4 regions of the Rhodococcus sp. P4_F3_2 genome follow, and region 3 is predicted to be linked to each of the others. Evidence: predicted binding sites of a transcription regulator. Region 3 holds the regulator's gene; each other region holds the start of a gene.
What was found. Region 3 encodes LexA, which represses DNA repair genes until DNA is damaged. Its sites were predicted from a motif close to CGAACANNTGTTCG; they were not measured.
Positions count from the first base shown of each region.

Region 1: the regulator LexA is predicted to act here: its motif matches at 1,028-1,041, upstream of AC1DWA_RS10830 (HNH endonuclease signature motif containing protein).
Region 2: the regulator LexA is predicted to act here: its motif matches at 1,021-1,034, upstream of AC1DWA_RS03470 (HNH endonuclease signature motif containing protein).
Region 4: the regulator LexA is predicted to act here: its motif matches at 1,176-1,189, upstream of AC1DWA_RS00355 (DUF222 domain-containing protein).

Region 1 is NZ_JBFUJN010000008.1:114,255-116,448, reverse strand. It holds gene AC1DWA_RS10830 (HNH endonuclease signature motif containing protein) at 1,056-2,194, shown strand, end outside.
Region 2 is NZ_JBFUJN010000002.1:170,140-172,333, forward strand. It holds gene AC1DWA_RS03470 (HNH endonuclease signature motif containing protein) at 1-988, opposite strand, end outside; gene AC1DWA_RS03475 (hypothetical protein) at 1,189-1,437, shown strand; gene AC1DWA_RS03480 (ABC transporter ATP-binding protein) at 1,698-2,194, opposite strand, start outside.
Region 3 is NZ_JBFUJN010000013.1:63,837-66,030, forward strand. It holds gene AC1DWA_RS16055 (hypothetical protein) at 85-543, opposite strand; gene lexA (transcriptional repressor LexA) at 621-1,310, shown strand; gene AC1DWA_RS16065 ((R)-mandelonitrile lyase) at 1,324-1,737, opposite strand; gene AC1DWA_RS16070 (DUF2255 family protein) at 1,767-2,153, opposite strand; gene AC1DWA_RS16075 (MFS transporter) at 2,128-2,194, opposite strand, start outside.
Region 4 is NZ_JBFUJN010000001.1:72,616-74,809, reverse strand. It holds gene AC1DWA_RS00360 (hypothetical protein) at 1-373, opposite strand, end outside; gene AC1DWA_RS00355 (DUF222 domain-containing protein) at 1,204-2,194, shown strand, end outside.

The DNA.
Region 1 (2,194 bases), on a different contig from region 3:
CCCGATCTCACGATCGATTGTTTCTCGGCACGGAGAAAGTGTCCACGGTGCTATCTTTGCTGCCTATGGGAGGCAGGGCTGCGAGGATGGTCGATTGAACTACCGATGTCAGGAGAGTTCGGCGACTCCCAAAGTCGACAGGTCAATTTTGAGCACGGCTGGATTCGGTGGATCGCAGCAACGAACACCATCGTCACCTCATGATGACGTGACTGTTGGGGGAAAGTCGTGAAAATGCGATTATTACGAGTGAGTCAAGCGGCTATGGCGGTATCACTGATCGCAGTAGCCATTGTCTACTTGTTGGACGTATTTTCTTTGCGACTCCAACATCAACCCAGTTGGTGCATCGATCATTATGGAATCCCGTCACGATTCAATTATCTCCTTCCTGAGCGTGCAGAGAGGGTGGGGGTAGGAATTACAGACTTCTGGGGATGGTTCCCTCCAGGTATGAGCTGTACATTCACTGATGGAGTGACCAAAGAAAGCGAAACGGTAGCACCGGCCGCGGACAGGTCGTACATCGTCGTCGTTCTTGTGGTGCTGATCGTCATCTCGGCTGCCGGCATATTTTTCGGCCGCCGGAAGCGCTGAACACTGGCGCTGACTCGGGACAACAGCGGCGCACTCGACATCAGACCGATGAGTAACAAATCGGTGTCCGTCGTGTCCGGCGCTTCCACTACTCGTCGATCTTCGCGAATCCACCAGCCTTGTTCGAGGGCATTTCTTGCGGGTCCTGGTGGTCTTCGTTCCCATCACGCTGGCGATGACACTCCTGGGCCTGGTGCTCGGCTGGACCCATGCGCTTGCCGGGGACAGGCGGCAACATGATCGACGCCGATTACACAATGTGCTGGGGCTCAGACAATTCCGACGTGATGCTGTTGTGCTCCGGGTTGATGGTGGCGCTCGCACTCGTCGGCGCACGTGGACTACGTCGGTGACCCGCCTATAACCGACTGTCCGAAATGTCGAAATCAATTTGATAGCAGCAATTTTCGATCCAACATTCTCTTGTGTTCGAAACTTTGTTCGATTAAACTTTCGGCATGGACAGTCGGGAAGCGTGGCAACTGGATGGCGAGGACCTCAAGAGTGAGGTTCTCGATCTGGTGCGTGCCCGGCACGAGTTGCAGTCGCGGATGGTGTTGCTGATCGTGGAGATGTTTTCCCGGGAGGTTCTCGGTGGGAAGGGTTTTCGGGCGATCGCACAGTGGTTGCACGGTTCGACGAATCTGGAGATCGGTGAGTGCAGTCTGCTGGTCGGGTTGGCGCGGTTGTTGATGCTCGAACCTGTTGTGGGCGATGCGTTTCATCGCGGTGATGTTGATGCGTTGAAGGCGCGTCAGGTGGCGTCGTTTTGTCTGCATCCACCGAAGAACATGACCCTGGCGGATGTGGACAAGGCTCGCGGGATTTTGTTGTCGTTGGCGTCGAAGAACATCGCGGATTGTGATGCGGTGCGGGCTGCGATTCGGCGGATCGAGAAGCAGTACGGCAAGCGTGAGGACGGGGTCCCGGTCGGCGAGGATTCGGAGCGGAATGAGTTCTACGCCTCGAAAGGCTTGTACGGCAGAGTGACTGTGAAGGGTGATCTGGATGCTGTGAACGGGGCCCGTCTGATCACGTTGTTGTCGAGTTTGTCGGCGCCGACGCCTGAGAAGGACGGCGTCAAAGACACGCGTACTCCGGCATTACGGCGTGCGGACGGGTTTTGCGAGTTGTTGCGCCGGTACGAGCGGGCGGGGTTGGGTCCGATCGAAGGCGGCGTGAAACCACACATCACGGTGACCGCGTCCGCGAAAGACATGACGGACCTGCAGGCGTTGAAAGACCTCCTGCCGTCCACGGAGGAACTCGGGTTCGCGTGGACGGATTGGGAGGGCCCGATCAGTATCGACACTGCGCGGATGTTGGCGTGCGACTGCACCGTCACCCGGATCTTGTTGGATGAGAACGGTGTTCCGCTCGACTGCGGTAAGGAAGCGAGAACGGCGACGGTGCCGCAGCGGCGGGCGTTGGCGGTTCGGGATGGTGGGTGTGCGTTCCCGGGGTGTGGGACGCCGTCGGGGTGGTGCGATGCTCATCATATTGTTCACTGGAACGATGGTGGCCCAACAGATCTCGACAATCTGATCTTGTTGTGCGGTCATCATCATCGGACGATGCACCACACGGAATGGCGGGT
Region 2 (2,194 bases), on a different contig from region 3:
GTTTCCCGGGTTTCGCATCGAGCGGCGCGCCGTGATCGTCGAGCAGAACAGTGGAGAGGAAGCAGTCGCATCCGAGGAGTCTGGTCTGCGATACGGACAGTGGTCCGAGCCAGGGCATGTGCCCGACATCGAGATCCGACACAGTCGCTCCACCATCAGTTGGTGTTGCGGCGCAGTCCCGGTGCTCCGCCAGATCGCGGGCGTTGATGTGCACGTTCACGTGCGGGCGTTGGCCGCCATCGGTGCCAGTTTTGGCGCAGTCCAGGTAACGCCGGATCAGTTCGGTGAACCCGTCCGCGGTCCGCTTCGCTGCCGACCGAGAATCCGGGGTTCCATCGGGTGCCGGGGTGGGCATCGTCAGATTCGACAGGGCGGAGAGCAGCATTTCGCCGGTGAGGGCGTCGAAATCGCCGCGCACCACCACCCGGCCGTTCAACGTCGACGCGATCCGCAAGTCGTTCCGATCCACATCCTCGGCGGGTGGAATCTCATCGGACTCGAAGATTCGCTCCAAGGTCGCGATAACACTCCGCACCTTCGTGGTCGTCGCCTCCACTCCGGAAGCGGCAGCCAACAACAAATCGATGCACTTCGGTAGCGCTTCGTCAGGCATGCCCTTTGGTGGTGATTCGCAGAACGCCACGATCAACACGGCATGATCGAAGGAGCAGTCCCCGCAATCGAATCGGGCCGCCACTGCCGGAAACGGGCGTAGCGCTGCACCGAGGGCGGCGATCTTCTTCCCGTCCCGAACCTGCAGCATCGTGTTTGCCGCCAACCAGCAACCCACCCCGCGGCTGGCAATCACCTGATCATCAGGACGCATCGAGAGTTCGTCCACCACCGCCACACGAACAGCCTCGAGACGAAGAATCTCCGCACTCGCCTCGATAGCGGCAGCACGCAACTCAGAAGCAGACAGCTGCCACAGGCGTCCGCGCAACCCTACCGCAGAACCCGAAACCACGTCCGACAGATAGACACTCATTGAATCCCCCGATCCCCACCCAAAACAATACTCGAACACGCGTTCGAGTCAAGCGTCAATTTTGTTGGGCTGGGGTGTGTTGCTCGAGGTGGCAGATGAGACTGGTATGGCCGTGCGTCCTCGGGTCGATGAGAGAATGAAGCGTGCCTGATCGACCTGAGATTGTCTGTATTTGCGGCTCTGTGCGATTCGCTGAAGAGATGCGGGAGGCGAACCGCGACCTGACGTTCGCAGGCGTGATCGTCGTCGCGCCGGGCGAAGCAGACGAGGCGATCTCTGTCGAGCAGAAAACGCTGCTCGACGCGCTTCACCTGCGCAAGATCGACCTGGCTGATCGGGTGCTGGTCGTCAACCCACGCGGATACATTGGCGAGTCCACGCGCCGAGAGATCGCGTACGCGCGCGCCACCGGCAAACCAGTGTCGTTCACGGCGCCGTTTGATCAGTAAGCGCCTCGTTGGTGCAGGCGGCAAGAAAGGATCCCAGGCAGAGTTGCGAGTGTTGCAGGAGAGTCGGTGGAGCGCGCTCCCGTCCGGAACCGCCACGCAGTCGGTTCGAACACCGTGCGCCGATCTACGGGCGGTTGACCGGTCGCCTTCACCTTCGGGAGCAACGGACCGATCACCTCCCCCGCCTCATCCGAAATCGCATCACGCAAAACGCATAAACACTCGTCCGTGAACTACCGGATCAGGATTGGCAACACGCTCTAAGCGCGAATGCCGTCGAGGTCGTGGACCACGTCGCAGCAGGCGCCGAGCAATTCGCGATCATGGCTGATGAGTAATACGCCGACGCCGGTTTCGGTGGCGCGACTCTCGATCAACCGAATGAGCGCGGCCGTCGTGGCGGCGTCGAGCATCGCCGTCGCCTCGTCACAGATGAGGTATTTCGGTTGTTGCGCCAGCGATCTCGCTAGACAGGCGCGCTGCAGTTGGCCGTCGCTCACCTGGTGGGGTCTACGGGACAAGAGATCGGGAGTGAGGCCCACTTCTGCTGCCAGTGCGACCACATCGATTGTCCTACCGGCAATATCGCCGGGTTGACCGATGATCGAGGCGAGCGTCTGCCGAGGGTCGGTTGATGCGCGAGGTGACTGAAACAGCATGGCCACCGTCCCGCGCAGTGCCGCGGATACCGAGAATTTGGTACCCACGACGGGTGATCCGTCGATTCGCACCTCGCCTGACCACGGTGAATCCAACG
Region 3 (2,194 bases):
CGCGGTGCAGCTGTCGATCGCTGTTCCGAAGTGGGCGTAAACAGCTGAATATCACGCTGCGAAATGCCGAGTGTCCTGACTTGCTCAGGCTGATTCTGTCCGCTTGGCCCGCACGTTATGCACAACCATCGGGACAGTTATTGCCAGGGCCATCGCTATCACGAACACCGATATGAAAACCCAAGGACGTTCTGTAACGGATGCCCGGACGGTCAACACCGCTCCACTCGTAAGCAGGGGCATCCCTGCTGCCGCGAGTAGATCGACGTGCCGCGGGGCGACAGGAGGTCCGGCGAAGTATGGAACTCGAACCCCCGAGTTCTCCCGAAGCATCCGTCGCTCCGACATCGCATAAGTGCTCGCGCCGACTGCGAAAATGACCAGTCCCAGGACGACAAGACCAATTCCCGTTCGGGTGGTGAGTGCGGCAAACATGAACACCGATGTCACTGCCGGATAGAGAACCGCCATCTTCCAGAGTGGAGTCTTGGTCCGCGTGTCGACTGCAACACTGACCGGGCGCATCGGTTCGAGAGGCTCCATGAGCTCAGCGTGCCATGCGCCACTCGGGAAACAAACTGCCTGTGCCGTTTCTGGCAGGCTGCGGCTGCCTGGATTGGATGTCGGGACCCCTCACTACGATTCTCGTCGTGACCGATTACGACGATCTCGACATGTTCGGTGGCCTCGACGCCTCCTCCCTGCCGCTCCGCCAGCAGCAGATTCTGATGACCATCCGGGATCTCGTGGCTGCCAACGGGTGCACACCGAGCACGCGGCAGATCGGAGACGCGGTTGGTCTGCGCTCGACGTCGACGGTATCCAAGCACCTCAAGAGCCTCGAAGAAAAGGGCTTCCTCCGCCGAGGAGCGGCCATGGCTCGGCAGTTGGACGTGCGGCCGTTCCTCGTGGGAGCGAAGGAGCAATCGTCGTCGAATACGGTGACGGTTCCGGTCGTCGGTGACATTGCGGCCGGCGCGCCGATCCTCGCGGAGGAGCACGCCGACGAGGTGCTGGCGCTTCCTCGCGAGCTCGTGGGCTCCGGCACGGTGTTCGGACTTCGGGTGCGCGGTGAGTCGATGGTCGACGCAGCAATCTGCGATGGCGACGTCGTCGTGGTGCGGCGCGAGGACGAGGCCCATTCCGGCGAGATCGTCGCCGCGATGATCGACGGCGAGGCCACCGTGAAGGTGCTCCGGCGTCGCGACGGTCACGTGTACCTCGAGCCTCGTAATCCCGCATACAGCGTCATCGACGGCGATCGCGCGGCCATCTTGGGCAAGGTTGTTTCCGTGATGCGACGTATCTGAGAGGTGTCCGGTCTCAGCGATGGTTGGCGCGGGGACCGTTGTATTCCCCATCGGTGACTTTGTCGCCCCATGTCGTTTCGGTGCCTCCCTCGCCGGGTCCTTCCCACAGCGCAAGGTGGGTCATGAAACGGTCGGGTGCCGCGCCGTGCCAGTGTTCCTCTCCTGCCGGGGTATAGATGGTCTCGCCCGGGTGAACTTCGACGATCTCGCCGCCGCGAGCTTGAACCAGCGCGGTCCCGGAGACGATGTGGAGGGTCTGCCCGAGGGCGTGGGAATGCCAGTCGGTTCGCGCACAAGGTGCAAAGCGAACCATGTTGGCGCGCATCCTCGACGGCTCCTGGCCGGCGTAGATGACGTCCCACCAGACGTCGCCGGTGAACCAGTCGCTGGGTGCTTTGCTGGTGGGCTGGGGCTTCAAGATTTCCATGAGGTCTCCTCGGAATCGAAAGGGGCGGTTCAGTTCTGCGTCAGCGGAACAAGTCGAATGGTGTTGGGTGCGGCGGCGCGGCCGGTGACGGAGCCGACGATCTGCGGGCCGTAGCGGTCGTACTTGGTGTGGTAGGCGGAGTCGATCGCCGAGTGCGCATCCGGTGCGGCGGACTCGAACGCCACGTCCCGCTCAATTCCTCCTGCGCGGATTCGGCCCCTTCCACTTGCCGTTGCTCGGACGAACCACGGGTTGTCGGTTCCGTATGCCGAGCGCACGTACAGTTGGTTGTCGGCACGGACGACCCAAATCGTGACGTACGGCCTTGCGGTGCCGTCGCGGCGGTACGAGGAGATCTGCAATTCCTCGGCACCACCGATCTTGGTCAGTTCAGCCTCGGTCCACGAGTGCGACATCTCGGCTTCCTTTCTCCTGTTCGAATTGCTTTGTGGTACTT
Region 4 (2,194 bases), on a different contig from region 3:
CGTAGGACGGGACATGAATATTCCCGTGATCGAACGGATTGGACTCCGGTTGCGGCGAACGGTCCACTATCTCGACCTTGACTTCCAACTGCACGTTGTCGGTCCCCGCGCCGAATTCCTCCTCGTGTAGGTGTTCGAATGCCGTTGTGCGATTTCCGAAGGGTTCCGGAAGTTGTTGTCCCACATGCATAGCGTTGAGGGCCGGGCGAACCCAGTCCCTGTCGGCCAATCCCGCATACTCATACGCCTGCACAGCGGCCCAAAACGCGAGTCGACGAAGAGTCGGGACGTTCATGCGGACGACCGCTTCGGCAAGTGGTCGGTCCATACGAGCTATGTCTTTGCCGGACTGGAATCGTTCGAGTTGAGGCATCGGATCTCCTCCCCACTCCTGCCGCTCTCGTTCAGCAGCTTCGGCGCGGAGGTCACTGATTTGCACAAACCTGGACGGCTCGCCGTTCTCGCCGTCAATCGTTATCCATGTCGACTCGATGTCCCGCTGTGCACGAGGAATCGGTTCAGGTATCGGTTCGTCCACCGGAACGCCATATCCCGGCATGTCCCACTGCAGCGATGGCCGCACCTCGTCGCCGCCTGAAGGCCACATACGCACCCGCCAAACATCTCCGGGTTCTGTCGATCCGGGCCAGCCGTAGTTCACAAAACCGCGGCCGGCAATCTCGACCAGATATGACCCCTCCGGTACATCAAAGACAATGAACTCCCCACCCGGAGGTGAATCAAAGCTAATTGACCCCTGCGGACCAACCTTCAGAAACGACTCACTGACCTGCTGCCATTTCTGGCGGTCGGATGCGGGTCGGGAGGACCAGACTTCGACCGTTGCATGCATGTCGAAGTTGTTCTGGTGCGGGCTCAGGACAATCACAATTGTGCCGTCACTGTACGCAGGGCGCGAAGCCATCGCGAGTTCGAGCAGGTCCGTTTCCCTCCCGAAACCGTCATCGTCGCCGTATATGTAAAACTGTCCATAGTCCATGAAGAGCACAAGCGACTGTTCACTGAGTTTCACCGCGTGTCTGCCATATGCCGATACTTACACAGTGGCACGACAACATGTCCGAGTTGCGAATGGACAGGATCGAAAATGCAAGCACAATAAGCATTTCGGCCGATTCGGACTATTCCGACTGATTTGAGAATTCAGTTTATATCGAACACACATTCGAATAGAATGGATGCATGTTCAACCCGACAACAGAGCTCTTCGGTATCTCAGCGCAGCTGACCGGTACCGAAACTGATTGTGCGCTGGTTGATCTCATGACAGATCTGCACGCATGTGAGGCGATGCTGGTCGAACGCAAGCTCGCTGTGATTGCCGAGTTCTTTTCGCGGCGAAGCTCAGAGCATGCCGCCAGTGGTGCGTGGTCGTCGACCGCACACGAGTTGGCTGAATCGGAAGTCGGTGCGTCACTGACGATGGGCCGCGCGGCTGCAGGCAAGCTGATCGGGTTGGGGTTCTCGTTGAAGACTCGTTTGCATCGCACTCGAGCGGCGATGGCGCGTGGCGAGTTGGATCTGTACCGAGTTGGTTTGATCGATTCCGCGACCGCGAACGTGAAAGACGAATTGATCGACGAGGTGGAACGACTACTGCTCGCGCAGGTTCTCGCCCCACCAGTAGCCGGCGGAACGGGCTTGACGGGAAGGCGACTGACAGCGGCGATCGATCGGATCGTGGCGATGGTGGACCCGGAAGGTATGCGAGAACGTCGACGCCGCGCTCTCACCGATCGCTTCGTCGGGGTCAGCGCTGCCGAGGACGGGATGGCAAAGATCTTGGGAAGCATTCCGGCAGAGCAGGCTCGGGCATTCGACGGCCGACTACGCGAGTTGGCAATGTCGGTATGCCGAAACGACTCTCGAACATACGAGCAGCGACGAGCCGACGCGCTCTTCGAGTTGACCAACGGATCACCGTTCTTGCCGTGCAACTGTGACCGAGATGATTGCCCGCAGGATCGTAGCGGTGGTGTTGTCGTTCGTCGGCCCGTGGTTCACGTCGTGATGACTGATTCCACTCTGCGCGGAGGCGGCGAGCCCGCTCACCTCGACGGGTACGGGGTGATCAGCGCTGAGCATGCTCGCGACATCGCCCAAGACGCCGTAATTCGAAACGTCCGAGTACCCGCTGATGCCGCCACCGAACCGGTGCTTGCTTCGGCGTACG